DNA from 2 places in the Paenibacillus sp. FSL F4-0122 genome. Region 2 is predicted to be linked to the other one. Evidence: predicted binding sites of a transcription regulator. Region 2 holds the regulator's gene; the other holds the start of a gene.
The links. Region 2 encodes Rex, which represses fermentation and respiration genes when NADH is low (regulators of the CRP and FNR family bind a similar motif). Its sites were predicted from a motif close to TTGTGAAATATTTCACAA; they were not measured.

Region 1 (8,002 bases), 2.7 Mb from region 2:
TTTTCAGGCCGGGCCAGATACATTATCTTTTGAAAAATATCTTGCAAATCCTCATTCTCATCAAAGATGGGCAATTTCGCCGACGGTAATTTCGTATCAATAATTTGAACATCCCAGGTATAACCTTCTAGTAACCGGCCGATAGGTAAGCTTAAGCTTTCCCCGCCGCCAGCGGTAGCAAGATAAAAGGATTCATGGATCGTAATCCGTGATCCGGGTACTCCGCGATTTGGTGCAGACAGGGAAGGATTCACACCATCCTCCAGCATTCTTGAAGACATTACGGCTTGTCTAATGTTATCGAAGAGACTAGGTGAAAAACCTCCGGAAATATCAGAGCCTAAACCAATCTCCACGCCTTTGGCATGGAAGTCAGCGATCGGAATAACACTATTGGCAAAATACGCGTTGGATATCGGACAATGAGCAATAGCTGTTCCTGTCTCTGCAAACAAATTCACATCATCTTCATCTAAAAAATTACAATGTGCCATTACAGATTTATCACTGAGCAGACCAAAATCATGCAAGGCAAAAGCATCGTTCTTCTGGAACCGTTCTTGCACATAACCGTGCGCCCAATCACTTTCACTACAGTGCGATTGAACATACGTATCATATTTAGCGGCTAGTTCTCCCAAGCCTTGTAAAGCCTCATTAGTGCAGCTTGGAATGAACCTTGGTGTCACTACCGGATATACGCCTTGTTTAGTAGATTTAGCGAGTTCTTGTACAGCTAGTATAAATTCTTCCGTATCCACTAGTGCGGTGTGGGTGTCGGAGTCGCGGTAATTCTCAGGATTTCCCTGCGGATCGTCCATAACCACTTTTCCAACGAGTCCACGTTGCCCTTTTTCCGCACATATTTTAGCCAATAATAAACTGGCCTCTTTATGCACCGTTGCAAAATAAAGTGCTGTAGTTGTTCCGTTTGCGAGCAAAGTGCCAACCACGTCATCGTAGACTTTTTTTGCAAAAGCCAGGTCCGAGAATTTAGACTCCAGTGGGAAGGTATAAGTATTTAGCCAATCATAGAGTGGAATATCTAATGCAGTTCCAGATTGAGCCCATTGTGGCGCGTGAACATGCAGGTCGATAAAGCCGGGCAAAAAATACTGGCCTTCAGCTAATACATGAAAATTGTCCTGACCTTGATAAGCATCAAGCAAGGGTTGATAGTCGGGGTGCTTCGGTGCAACAATCATTTCTATCATCCCATCCGTGTTGATACAGAAGAGATGGTCCTTTAAAATTTGAATTTCTTTTGGGGATAGGCTAGAAAATGAAGTGCCTAGGAATATTTGCATATATTTTCTCATGATTTCCGCCTTAATGTTCGTCTTTTGGTGTGCATTCGTTATTATAATCCGTGAAAAAGGATAAGTCCAGACCAAAAGTCGAATAAAGGCGTAATTGACGGATAGGAGGAGCGGAGGAATTGAAACCGAATATGACGCATAGACGTCATGTTCGCTATGCTAGAATACAGAAAAAGATAGGGGGAAGTAAAATGCCAAAACATGAATATAGAAAGCATGAAAAGGAGTTATATCAACCCAAAGCTAAGCCGCAATTATTAGAAGTTGGGAAACAGAAATTCATCTGTATAAAAGGTAAAGGTAATCCTAATCATGAGGATTTTTCAGAAAGAGTCGGGGTTCTATACTCTCTGGCCTATGCGGTGAAAATGATGCCTAAAAATGGATTTACTCCGGAGGGTTATTTTGATTATACGGTATATCCACTCGAAGGATTATGGGATTTGACAGAGGAAGGTAGAAATCACAAGGATTTAATAAAAGATGAATTACTATATACAATAATGATAAGACAACCGGATTTTGTAACAAGAGAGACGGTAGAAAGAGCTTTTGAGATAGTAAATAAAAAGAAACCTCACCCCCTATTGAAAGAGGCATATTTTGATGAATTAGAAGATGGCTTATCGGTGCAAATCTTGCATATTGGTTCATATGATAGTGAACCTGAATCATTCCAACAATTAAAAATGTTTATAGATGAAAACAATTATGTGCTAAAAACGCTTGTTCATAGAGAAATTTATCTGTCGGATGCTAGAAAAGTAGAACACGATAAGTTGAAAACCATTTTAAGATATAGAATTAATAAAAAATAGCAGGTCGGCTTCGATTCCTTTACGGTTATAGGAAATGAATGCGGTTACCATCTTGTGATATAATAGATGAAATCGATAGATAGTTTGAGAAAATTGGATTAGGAGTGTTGCCTGGATGAGAAGATACAACATTTGGCGCCCGTTGATGTTAATTATTGTTGCTGTACTTACAAAAAGCTTGGTCACTAACCTGTGCATTTTGTTTGGTATGCAGGCTGAAGCAGCGAGTAGTATGGGAACGCTGGGCATGGTCATTGCCGGTTTAGTGATGTACAATCGCATGACAAATCGCCGTCGTAAATAAGGTGGCCGGATAGATTATAAACGTCTGGTTATTATGTTATAGTAAAGATTGAAATAAAACTTGTATCGACCTGAAAAGGAGTACTTCATGACACAGTTTGTCTACAAACAAATTATTGATGACTTAAAAATGAAAATTTTTGCTGGGCAGTTTCCCGATATGAAATTACCGGATGAACGAACGCTTAGTGAAACTTATCAAGTGAGTCGTAGTTCTATTAAAAGTGCTCTGACTAAAATGGCAAATGCCGGCATTATTTTTAAAAAGCGTGGCTCAGGGACATTTATAAATCCTTTATACATAAAAAATGAATCTATTTTTAACTACGAAGGCTCTAATTTAGGTGTCACCGACAATTTTCAAATGAATGGGAAGAAGCCAAAGATTAAAGTTCTGAAATTCGAGGTCATTCCACCAACGGAAGAACTGCAACGGGATCTGTTTTTAGGACCACATGATTTTGTATACAAAATCGTTCGCTTGCGTCTTTTTGATGATGAACCCTTTATGATTGAAACGGGTTATATCCCAATCAAAATCGTGCAGAACTTAAATCAGACTATTATTGAAGGATCTATCTTTAATTATTTGGAGGATTCACGGAACCTGGCGGTAACCAAATCCTTTTTATCGATATCCGCAGAACCCTCTGAGGCTACGGATCAAGAGCTGCTGCATTTGCAGGCGAATGAACCAGTAAGCATTATGGAAGGGATTTTCTTTTTAGATAATGGCACACCCTTTGAATTCTCCCATATGCGCTTCCACTATAAATACTTAAAATTTAATACCTTTGTGTCCGTTCATTAAAAGTAAGACTGGGGAATTTTTCTCGGTCTTATTTTTTTTATTTTGCGCAAAATAGATGAAGGACGAGTAGCAAATATCCCTGCAAACTACAGCCCATATTTTTACATATATATTAATATTGACGTATTTTTACAGACAATTGACACCATTTTTCATACTATGTTCATATTTTCACAAAATTGGACCGTATCATTTGTTGAAAAGGTTGAATTAATTTTTGGCGGCGGTATGATGTACTTGTGGAAGAAATTACGGCAATGTAGACACAGAAAAAATTTTGGGGAGTGGAAGAAATGGTATTATCCATGGATGTTGATTACTCATCAAAAACTTATTTAGAGAAACTTGATGCATACTGGCGCGCAACTAACTACATCTCTGTAGGTCAACTGTATTTGAAAGATAATCCGTTGTTAAGAGAACCGCTGAAAGAAGCAGACGTAAAGATTAAGCCAATTGGACACTGGGGAACTATTCCCGGCCAGAACTTTATTTATGCCCATTTGAATCGGGTCATTACTAAATATGATTTGAATATGTTCTATATCGAGGGTCCTGGTCATGGCGGTCAGGTCATGGTTTCGAACTCCTATCTCGATGGTAGCTATACTGAAATTTATCCGGAAATTACACAAGATATCCCAGGTCTGAAGAAATTGTTCAAACAATTCTCTTTCCCAGGTGGAGTTGCTTCCCATGCTGCCCCTGAAACACCTGGATCGATCCACGAAGGTGGCGAATTAGGTTATTCTCTATCCCACGGTGTAGGTGCAATTCTGGATAATCCAGATTTAATCTCCGCTGTTGTTATTGGCGATGGAGAGGCTGAAACTGGCCCATTAGCGGCTTCATGGTTCTCCAACCGGTTCATCAATCCAGTTACTGATGGTGCAGTTCTGCCGATCTTGCACTTAAATGGTTTCAAAATCAGTAACCCAACGATTCTGTCTCGTCAATCCAAAGAAGAAATTACTGCATACTTTAAAGGTATGGGTTGGGAACCGTTCTTCGTTGAAGGCGAAAATCCTGATCTAATGCATCCAGAAATGGCTAAGGTGCTTGATACCATCGTAGAAAGAATTGAAGCGATTCAAAAGAATGCACGTGACAACAATGACCTTACGCGTCCGGTTTGGCCAATGTTGGTCTTCCGTTCTCCTAAGGGCTGGACGGGTCCAAAGCAATGGGATGGTGTTCCGAATGAGAACTCGTTCCGTGCCCATCAGGTGCCGATTCCAGTGGATCAAAAGAATATGAAACATGCTCCAGCGTTATTGGAGTGGATGAACAGCTATAGACCAGAAGAATTATTTGATGACAATGGTCGTCTGAACGCTGAACTTGCTGAGATTCTGCCAACTGGCGACAGACGTATGGGAATGAACCCAGTTACTAATGCTGGCAACCAGATTAAAGATCTAAACTTACCCAATTTCCGTAAGTTCGCACTTGATAATTCCAAACCAGGTGAAGTAATAGCACAAGATATGGCCGTTCTGGGTAAATACATGAAAGATGTTATCTCTCTGAACGAAGAGAACCGCAATTTCAGAATTTTCGGACCGGATGAAACAATGTCCAACCGTCTGGGACCTGTCTTTGAAGTGACGAAACGTCAATGGTTGGATCAAGTGATTGAGCCGAATGATGAATTCCTAGCTTCTTATGGCCGTGTTATCGATTCCCAATTGTCTGAACATCAGGCAGAAGGTTTGCTTGAAGGTTACGTATTGACAGGCCGTCATGGTTTCTTTGCAAGCTATGAAGCTTTCTTGCGTGTCGTGGATTCGATGATTACTCAGCATTTCAAATGGCTGCGTAAAGCAACAGATCAAAGCTGGCGTGCGGATATTCCATCATTGAATGTGGTAGCAACTTCAACTGTATTCCAACAAGACCACAATGGTTACACTCACCAAGATCCAGGTTTGCTAGGTCACTTGGCTGATAAAAAACCAGAATTTATCCGTGAGTATTTGCCGGCTGATGCGAACTCCTTGCTGGCTGTCTTTGACACCGTCTTAAATGACCGTCAAAAAATTAACTTGATCGTTTCTTCCAAACATCCTCGTCCACAATGGTTCAGTGCGGATGAAGCACAAGAGCTGGTGGATAAAGGACTGAAGATTATTGACTGGGCAAGCACCGATCAAGGTGGAGAGCCTGATGTTGTCTTTGCTTCTGCAGGTACAGAACCAACTATCGAAAGCTTGGCTGCAATCTCTATCTTGCATGAAAAACTGCCGAACCTTAAGATTAGATATATCAACGTGGTAGACTTGTTGAAACTGAGAAGTCAAAAATTAGATCCGCGTGGCTTATCTGACGAAGAGTTTGATCAATTTTTCACAAAAGATAAACCAGTTATCTTCGCTTTCCACGGATATGAAGGTCTGATTAAAGACTTGTTCTTTGATCGCCATAACCATAACCTGCACGTACACGGATACCGCGAGAATGGCGATATCACAACACCATTCGATATGCGCGTATTGAATCAAATGGACCGCTTTGACTTGGCGAAGGAAGCTGTTCTGAGCTTGCCTAATGCTAACGACTATAAAGCGATCGCAGATGAAATGGATGCTATCGTTAAGAAACATCACCAATTCATTCGTGAAGAGGGTATTGATTTGCCAGAAGTAGAGAACTGGGTATGGAAAGCTTTGAAATAAACGTATAGCCAGTACCATAGGAAGCAATACAAAAAGACACCTTTAGAGGTGTCTTTTTATTTGTGTGCGCCCAGCATGGGCGCTATCTATAGGGTTGAAGTCCCGAATGGCGAAGGCAGTAGTAGCCATTAGCTTAAGGCAAGGGTGTCCACCGCGAGGTGGAATCTGAAGGAAGCCAGCGGCAAATCTCCGGTCTGAGGAATACGAACTTCATACAAGGCTAACGTAGGCTGGATGAGGTTGCACAACAAACCAAAGTCCATACTGCCAAAGGCGTACGAGAGTAAATGAAGCAGATAGATGGAGAGGAAGATAGCGTTCTTACCTGGGGAGATCTGTGTGATAGGCGAGTATACTTCGTAACCCTACTTGTGAGAGTAGGCTGAGTGCACAGAAGTCAGCAGACGCCATAGTACGCAAGCTGTTGCAACAGCTGCGGAAGGGCTGAACATGGAATAGGATTTATACATCCAGGCGTTCAAGATGAGCGATGAATGCAGAAAAAAAAATCCGAAAGGACCTGACTGAAGAAGGAAACGGTGAATCCCGTGGGGGTCTTCAGCAGGGCGGAGTTCATCTTTGGCACAAATGGAAGGTATAAATCACGTAAAGAGAGGTTAAAAAAAAATGTTGGAGCAACTGCTATCACGGGAAAATCTTCTGCAAGCCTTAAAGCGTGTTGAAGCGAATAAAGGAAGTCATGGCGTAGATGGGATGTCCGTAAAATCCTTACGAGAACACATCGTACAAAACTGGCAGACCTTGCGGCATGCCATAGAAGAAGGAACCTATGAACCGAGCCCCGTGCGCCGAGTCGAAATCCCGAAACCCGGTGGCGGAGGTGTTAGGTTACTAGGAATACCTACCGTGACAGATCGAATGATTCAACAAGCAATCGCGCAGGTGTTAACTCCATTGTTTGATCCAGAGTTTTCCGACCATAGCTATGGATTCCGTCCGAAAAGACGAGGGCATGATGCGGTGAGGAAAGCTCGAACCTTTATGAAAGAAGGATATCGATTCGTAGTCGACCTAGACTTGGAGAAATTCTTTGATCGCGTCAACCATGACCGACTGATGATGAAGATTTCGGAGAAAGTGGAGGACAAGAAAGTTCTCCTGCTTATCCGCAAATATCTTCAGTCAGGTGTGATGGAGAACGGGTTAGTAACCCCGACAACGGAAGGTGCCCCGCAAGGCGGTCCACTGAGTCCGTTATTATCTAACATTGTCCTAGATGAGCTCGACAAAGAACTCGAGAAACGTGGGCACCGCTTCGTTCGTTATGCGGATGATTGCAATATTTACGTGAAAACGCTAAGAGCAGGAGAGAGAGTCAAGACAACGGTCACCCGATTCATCGAGACGAGGCTAAAGCTGAAGGTGAACCAAGTAAAGAGCGCGGTAGACCGTCCCTGGAAACGAAAGTTTCTAGGATTTAGTTTTAGTGTGGACAAAGAACCAAAGGTGAGAATTGCGAAGCAGTCCTTACAGAGAGTCAAGGTTCGAATACAGGAGATATCCTCTCGAAAGAGATCGATGAAGATGGAAGAGCGAATCAAGGAACTAAACCACTACCTCATGGGATGGTGCGGTTATTTCTCGCTGGCGGATACCCCAAGTACCTTTCGAGATATGGATAAATGGATACGAAGAAGGCTACGAATGTGCCTCTGGAAGCAGTGGAAGACCCCTAGAACCAAAGTCAAAAGACTTATATCCTTAGGGGTACCTAAGGATAAAGCCTATGAGTGGGGAAATACCCGAAAAGGGTATTGGCGAATTGCAGGGAGTCCAATTCTACAACATGCATTGAATAACCAATATTGGGAAGCCAATGGATTAAAGAGTGTATTGGACAGATACAACTCCTTACGGAATATTTCATGAACCGCCGTATATCGAACGGTACGTACGGTGGTGTGAGAGGTCGGGGGCTAGCCGCCCCCTCCTACTCGATTCAAGTAACCATACAAAACAATTATAATCATTTTTTCATCTTTACCACTGTAAATATATGTGAGTAAATAGGTGGGTAAAGAAAGGGGAGAAATGTATGACATCTATTGATAAACT
Region 2 (8,002 bases):
CTGCTCGATTATATTTAGCCATCTCTTATCTGCAGGAAGGTGACGGTGAAGCCGCTTGGAGTCATCTGAACCATATGCTGGGCTTGATACGGGAGACCAAGCTGAAAGCCATGGTATATAATGCTTTAGGCTGCATACGAGCCTCACAGGAACGTTTTAATGAAGCGCAGGAATTGTTTGACCTTGCCTTGCAGCATGACCCGGCGCTTCCGGAGCCAAACGTTAACTTAGAGGTATGCCGCCGTCGTGGAGGGAAGCTGCATTTTGGAAATCAGCTGGTTTCCCTTTTGTAAAAGAATAACGGTTTTGGAAATTTCTATTCAAGCGATGCATCCCCTGAACCAGTGGTGTGCATCGCCTTTTTTCGCAACTTCTGTTATGCTGATTAAGAGTCTCAATTGAAAGGGAATAGAATTATAATGAAATTTGCCGTGCTTGATTTTGAAACAACAGGAACCCAATCCGTGGGTGAAATTATCCAGGTTGGCCTTGCAATTATAGAAGAAGACCGGTCCATCTCCCGGGTATATGGTTCCTATGTCAAGCCCGGAACGCCGATTCCTCCTTTTATAACAGGTCTGACGGGGATTACCGATGATGATGTGAAGGATGCGCCTGAGCTGGATGAGATGATGATGGAGCTTGTTCCGCTCTTGGATGATGTTGTGCTTGTAGGGCATAATGTCGCTTTCGACTTCCATTTTTTACAAAATGCTTTAGATCGTTGTGGTTATTTGCCATTTCAAGGGCGGATTTTGGATACGATTGATTTTCTGAAAATTTGCTTTCCTTCGCTCACATCTTATCAGCTAGGCTCTGTCAGTGCTCATTTTGGAGTGACACATGATCGTCCGCATCAGGCAGATAGTGATGCACTTGCGACTGCTTTAGTGCTGTTGAAATGTCTGGAGGAGCTCTACGAGCTGCCGCTGCTTACGATCCAGAGACTCTGTGAGCTGTTTACCGAAGAGGATAGTGATCTGGGCTGGTACTTTGATGGTCTGCTGCGAGAGCGGGAAGCGGAGACGCTACAGCCCGAAGGTGATCTGACTTTCTATCGTCAATTAGCGCTTGCAGTAGGAGACTGGACGGAGTTAGCGCCACCTAGAGATGAGCATGCTGAGAATCCGCTAGCGAATTTATCTTTTACTGATTATATGGACGAAGTAACCAAACGACTTAAAGACACATTACCGCAGTATGAAAGCCGGGAAGCTCAGGATATTATGATCAATGAGGTGATGACGGCACTTGCCGAAGACAAACACCTACTGATCGAAGCGGGCACAGGAACCGGTAAATCGCTCGGTTATTTGTTGCCTGCCATTTATCAAAGCGTTCGCACCAATGAAAAAGTCATGGTCAGCACTCATACCATTAATCTGCAGGACCAATTGCGCGAGCGGGATATCCCTTTGTTAACGCAGGTAGTTCCTTTTCCGTTTAAAGCTGCTATTTTTAAGGGAAGAGGACATTATTTGTGTCTGCGTAAGTTTGAGCATAAAATTAATAAAAAGGACTTTATAAGCCCAAGGGAAGATGCGCTTACTGCAGCTCAGATGATCGTATGGCTCACTCAAAGTGAATCAGGGGATGATGAAGAGCTGAATTTAAGCGGCCGGGGCGGTGATTTCTGGGAGACGGTGGCAAGCGATACCGATTCCTGTCTGGGCCGTTCCTGTCCTTGGTTCCGCAAATGCTATTATCATAGGGCCAAGCATGAAGCTGGGATTGCTGACGTGGTCATTACGAACCACTCCAAGCTATTCGCAGATGTTAAAGCTGGGCACCAGCTGCTTCCAGCTTACGAGCATCTTGTAATTGATGAAGCACATCATTTAGAAGATGTGGCTGGTAAACATCTTGGCATGCATATGAAGCATTTCACTGTGGCACACACGTTATCGCGACTGTATAAAGATAGCCGAAACGGACAGCTTCCTGCTCTGCGCCAGATCTTACAGTCGTCAGGCAGTGAAGAGGCTTCAGAATGGAGCGGAGTCATCGATCGGATCTACCCGGATCTGCTTACTGTCAAAGAAACCTGGGATGCACTCAGCGACAAGCTGTTCAGCCTTTTGCCGGAACGCAGTGATGCGGCAGCAGGGGAAGCGGGACAACTGGTTATGCGTTTGCTTCCCGCCCGTAAGCCGAAGGATTGGGATGAATTAGTTGCGCTTGAGAACACTATGAATCTGACGTTAAGCGACATCATCCGTAAGGGTGATAAAATGCTTAATGAGATGCGTGACCAGGAAAGCCAATCCTCAGCAGACAGTCTTGTTACTGATATTAGCGGTTTATTTAAGGATTTGGCTTCCATACGTGAGCAAGTAAGATTCTTTATGGGGCTGAATGACGATAATGTAGTATATTGGCTGGAGGCAAATGGAAATTACCGCAGCAAATCACTGCAGATGTATGCCGTCCCTGTGGATGTTAGCAGCCAGCTTAAAGAGTTGTTCTTCGATAAGAAAAAAAGCATCGTGCTTACCTCGGCGACGCTGTCTGTAGATAAATCTTTTCAGTTTATGATTGATAATCTCGGACTTAACGAAGCTGCGGAAGAGGGACGTCTAATGACCTCACTCCTTCCATCTCCCTTTAAGTATCGCGAGCAGGCGCTGCTAGTTATACCGCGTGATTTTCCTAGTGTGAAGGGCAGTGTGGGCGATGCTCGATTTGTCGATACACTCGTACAGTCGTTAGCAGAAGCTGCCAAAACAACACGTGGGCGGATGCTGGTTCTGTTTACTTCTTATAAAATGCTGCGTCAGGTATATGATCCGCTTAAAGAGGCTTTGGCCTCACAAGAGATTACGGTGCTTGGTCAAGGCGTGGAAGGTGGCAGCCGGAGCAAGCTGATCCGCCGCTTTCAGGACAGTGCAGCATCCGTTCTGCTGGGGACGAGCAGCTTCTGGGAAGGTGTAGATATTCCAGGTGAAGCACTGACTTGCCTGGCCATCGTGAGACTTCCGTTTCAACCACCGAATCACCCGTTGGCGGAAGCGAAGTCGGAGTTATTGCAGGCCCAGAAGAAGAATCCGTTCATGAAATTATCTGTTCCTCAAGCGGTTATTCGTTTTAAGCAGGGATTCGGAAGACTGGTTCGCACGGCGCAGGATCGCGGAATAGTTATTGTTTATGATACAAGGGTTATTGAATCTCATTACGGGAAGTATTTCCTTTATTCATTGCCTGGTCCCAAAATGGAGCATATGCTGACTGATCAAATGGTCCCCCGCATAGCGGAATGGCTAGAGGATGGCGGCGCTTCTTAAAATGCTCGTCTTCAGTTTAGCTCCTCCTTATCCTTAAGGGCGGTAAGTTACAGTACCGCCCTTAATAAGGAGAGGTATACGTTTGAATATGGATTTTCACAAGAACATTACTATTTTTAGGAGGAAAAATATGAAATCGGATAAAATATCAGAAGCCGTTGTTCGCAGACTACCTGTGTATTTGCGTTTTTTGAATGATCTCCAGAATCGCGAAATATTAACAGTTTCCTCTCAGGAACTTGGACAAAAGCTTGATCTTAATCCCGCACAGATTCGTAAGGATTTAGCGTATTTTGGTGACTTCGGCAGAAAAGGTATCGGCTATGATGTAACGTATCTTATTGAGAAAATCCGTCATATTCTGAAGCTGGATCAACAGCTTAATGTAGCTTTAGTAGGGGCAGGTAATCTCGGACATGCCTTGTCTAATTACAATGCATATCTTAAAGATACAATGAAAATCACGGCTATATTTGATTCGTACGCTCCTAAGGTTGGACGTAAGATCAACTCCCTTACTGTGCAACCAATGGATGAACTAGGCAGCACGATTCGTGAGCAAGGTATTCGCATTGCCATTATTACCGTACCTGATTCAGAAGCTCAAAATGTAGCAGATATTCTCATTTCTTCTGGGATTGAAGCGATTTTGAACTTTGCCCCTGTGATTCTGAAGACACCACCGAATATCCGGGTGCATGCAGCTGATTTTACAACTGATCTGCAAAGTCTTGCTTATTACTTGCGGGATGGAAAGGAAGAAAGCGAACATGAACAGCAATAAAACGATAATTAAGGGCGGGTATTTTCTGACTCCGGGAACGGATGAGCCGGTTCTGAGTGGATATATGACTATTGAAGATGATTTAATCACTTACATAGGAAAAGAAGAGCCTCAGATGGAAGCTGGAGTGCAAGTGGTTGATGGCAGTCGTCTGCTGTTCATGCCTGGACTTGTAAACACACATGGTCATGCGGCGATGTCTTTGCTGCGTGGATATGGAGATGATTTAGCGCTACAAGTGTGGCTTCAGGAGAAAATGTGGCCGATGGAGGAAAAGTTCACCGGTGATGATGTATACTGGGGAACCTCCTTATCTGTATTGGAAATGCTGAAGGGTGGAACTACGACCTTCCTCGATATGTATGATCATATGGACCGAGTAGCTGAGGTAGCTGAGTTATCAGGTATCCGTTCCGTATTGATGCGTGGTGTGATCGGGTTATGTCCAGAGGATGTACAGAATCACAAGCTTGCGGAAGCGATTTCTTTTGCCCGTAACTGGCATGGAAAGGCGGACGGTAGAATTACTACTATGATCTCGCCGCACGCCCCTTATACTTGCCCTCCGGACTTCCTGGTTAAGTTCGTGCAGGCAGCGCATGATCTGGATTTACCGATGCATACGCATATGTCCGAAACGAAACGTGAAGTGGAACAAAATGTGGCGGATTACGGGTTGCGTCCTGTAGCTCACTTAGAGAAGCTTGGAATGTTCACACGTCCCTCGATAGTTGCACATGGTGTTCATTTAAATGATGAAGAGATTGAGATCTTGGCTCGCCATAATGTGGGTGTCTCTCATAATCCGGGCAGTAATTTGAAGCTGGCTAGCGGAGTGGCTCGGGTTACTGATCTTCTAAAAGCTGGTGTGAAGGTGTCTCTTGGCACGGATGGCGCGGCCAGCAACAATAACTTGGATATGTTTGAAGAGATGCGGCTTGCAGCTCTCATTCATAAGGGTGTCAGCGGTGATCCAACGGCTGTTCCAGCTCCAGAAGCTCTACGTATGGCTACAGAATATGGCGCCCAGTCCATCTTTTTAAATAATGTAGGTAGACTTGCTGTTGGGATGAAAGCTGATTTCATTGCAATTGATATAGATCAGCCGCATTTGCTGCCACACACAGATCTGTTGTCTCATGCAGTTTACTCTGCTAGCGCTAAGGATGTTGAGCATGTGTGGGTGAATGGTAAACAGGTCATCAAGCATGGGCAATGCTTAACCCTGGATGAGGAAGCTATCCGGCGTAAAGCGCAAGAAGCCTTCGAAGGTTTATTGAAGCGTTAAGTCTGGATAATAACGAATAAATAATAGGCTGCGACTTTTTGCTTTTAGCAAAAGTTGCGGCCTTTTGTACATTTTAAAGGCTGGGAAAGCTAGAAAATTATGAAATTTTGGATAAACACGCGGGTGTGTTATATAATCAAAAAAGATATATTACTAGAAAGGGAGCTGTACCTTGAAGAAAAGGAAAAAATGGATCCTCCTGGGGTCAGTTCTGATTCTGCTCCTGGGGTTTGGACTTATCCAGTTCTATGCCTATATTATGAAAGATCAATGGAACGAGCAGGATATCGCCAAGGATGTTGCCAAAACCAGAGCGGGTCTAACAGAGGTAACCAAAGCACAAAAATCGGTTTGGGATGAAAATGCAGTGTACTGGGTTTTAACAGGAAAAAATGAAGCCGGGACTGCTCTTATGGTCTGGGTCCGCTTTACGGTAGATGGAAAATTTGCTGAAGGCGACGACGCAGTGTTTGCTGAGGAACTAAGTAAAGGAACCTCAGAAGCCCAAATACGCGGCATTATCAAAGCTGATCTTCCGGACATAACGATTGAACGCTTGCTGCCGGGAGTATATAACGGAGAGTATGCTTGGCAGCTTTTTTATAAACAGAGCGGTCGGTATTATTATCAATTTTATCGGTTTTCGGATGGGTCCCGAATGGGTGAAGGTTACAGTTTACCTAAAAGTTAAGCCGAACATAAGGAAATTAAGGGTGGCAATGTAAACAAGCGAACTTATTATAAGTTCGCTTGTTTACATTTATTTGATGTACAAAAGTGATATACTAAGTGATATACTGAATGGGTGGTTATCACCGAATATTCTCTTAAATTCACATACAAAAATAGGCCGATTGATTAAAAATCAAGGCCGATTTTGTCGAAAACGAGGAATATATTTGGTATTGATGGAAATATTTAAAAAATTAAATTTTAAATATATTCACATTTATTTTGAAATTAGTATATACACCTGTGATATACTACTACTTGTAATTAGAACAGCAATAAGAGACTTCAGTCTCTCTGATGAGCTCTCAAGTAGCTATAAATTATTATACTGAGCTTTATATTTTGTCATCTTTGAGAGGAGGACGTTTCTTGAAATTACGTCTTGTACCTGTGCTGATAACGTCTCTACTGTCGGCTACTCTATTGTTTGGTGGCTTCTTTTTGTATCGTCAGTTTGCAATGCAGGAACCACTTCAGAAGATTGTATCTCAATATGAGGGCGTCAATGATTCTCATATCAGTATTAACCGCAATGAGGTCACTTTGAAACTTGATCTCCAGCCAGGCACGAAATTACGTGAACTGGTTCAGTACGTCTCTAAAGAAGGAAAATCGATGATTGATGGACGTACACTGAAACTTGATGTAGAACAGAACTCCAGTGAACTGCTGGATGAATACTGGGATAAAGCGATGTTCTCTGTAGCTGAAGCCATGGAGAGCCGTAAATATACACTTATACCCACAGAACTTGATGGACTCAAAGCGCAATATCCGCAATATAAAAATGTGATAGCCTCAACAGAAATTGACGACAATAATGTCTATGTAAGCTTGAGTAATGGAAAAGAAAGCAAATTTATTATTTTGCCGCGCAAACCTGCGACATTGGGGGTATGGAATAATGCCTAAATACCTTAAAGAAATTCTAATCGGATTTGTTCCTGTCTTGTTTATTTTTATGGCTTTTCTAGGCATTAATATATTCCCGATCGTTATTGCTGCTGGGATGCTCACGGCTTTACTTATCATTGCTCATTTAAGAGGCGGACTTGCGGTAAATGCAGGTGCCGGGAAGAAACGCAAGAAGGATGGACCTTCAAAGCTTACTTTTGAAGAAATTGGCGGGCAAGACAATGCAAAGCAGGAGCTTCGTGAAGCGTTGGATTTTTTGATCCGGCATGAGGAAATCAGCAAATTCGGGATTCGGCCTTTGAAAGGGATTCTGCTTACAGGCCCTCCAGGAACAGGTAAGACCCTTATGGCTAGAGCAGCAGCACATTATACGAACTCTGTATTTGTGGCAGCATCAGGCAGTGAGTTTGTAGAAATGTACGTAGGTGTCGGTGCCGGCCGTATCCGCGATTTGTTTAAGGATGCCCGTACCCGCGCCCTTAAGGAAAACAAGCAAAGCGCTATTATTTTCATAGATGAAATTGACGTAATTGGCGGTAAGCGTGAAGGCGGACAGCAGCGAGAATATGATCAGACCTTGAATCAGCTGTTGACTGAGATGGACGGGATCTATAACAACGAAACGCCGCGCATTCTGCTGGTAGCAGCCACTAACCGTAAAGAAATGCTTGATTCAGCATTGCTGCGTCCTGGCCGGTTTGACCGTCATATTCAAGTGGACATGCCTGATAAAAAAGGCCGCAAATCGATTCTCGAATTGCATGCCAAAAATAAGCCGCTTCATGCAAATGTGAACCTCGACAAAATTTCCGAAGAAGCCTATGGTTTTTCCGGTGCTCAGCTCGAAAGTGTTATGAATGAGGCAGCAATTTATATGATGCGTGAGGAATTAACAGAGGTTGAGCAGCGGCATCTGTCGATGGCGATTGACAAGGTTATGATGGGGGAAAAAACGGACAGAGAAACTAACCACGAAGAGAAAAAACGGGTGGCAATCCACGA

Region 1: a site for Rex is predicted at 3,411-3,428, ahead of MHH49_RS08795 (phosphoketolase family protein). Genes of this name have one in related genera too.

The regions. Positions count from the first base shown of each region.
Region 1 is NZ_JBBODI010000001.1:2,088,023-2,096,024, reverse strand. Features, by position in the region: gene guaD (guanine deaminase) at 1-1,319, opposite strand, end outside; gene MHH49_RS08810 (GyrI-like domain-containing protein) at 1,439-2,137, shown strand; gene MHH49_RS08805 (hypothetical protein) at 2,253-2,441, shown strand; gene MHH49_RS08800 (GntR family transcriptional regulator) at 2,529-3,251, shown strand; gene MHH49_RS08795 (phosphoketolase family protein) at 3,545-5,926, shown strand; gene ltrA (group II intron reverse transcriptase/maturase) at 6,554-7,816, shown strand; gene MHH49_RS08785 (ABC transporter ATP-binding protein) at 7,983-8,002, shown strand, end outside.
Region 2 is NZ_JBBODI010000001.1:4,751,915-4,759,916, forward strand. Features, by position in the region: gene MHH49_RS20645 (tetratricopeptide repeat protein) at 1-293, shown strand, start outside; gene dinG (ATP-dependent DNA helicase DinG) at 420-3,281, shown strand; gene MHH49_RS20655 (redox-sensing transcriptional repressor Rex) at 3,412-4,065, shown strand; gene MHH49_RS20660 (amidohydrolase) at 4,052-5,353, shown strand; gene MHH49_RS20665 (cell wall elongation regulator TseB-like domain-containing protein) at 5,526-6,044, shown strand; gene MHH49_RS20670 (hypothetical protein) at 6,455-6,997, shown strand; gene MHH49_RS20675 (AAA family ATPase) at 6,990-8,002, shown strand, end outside.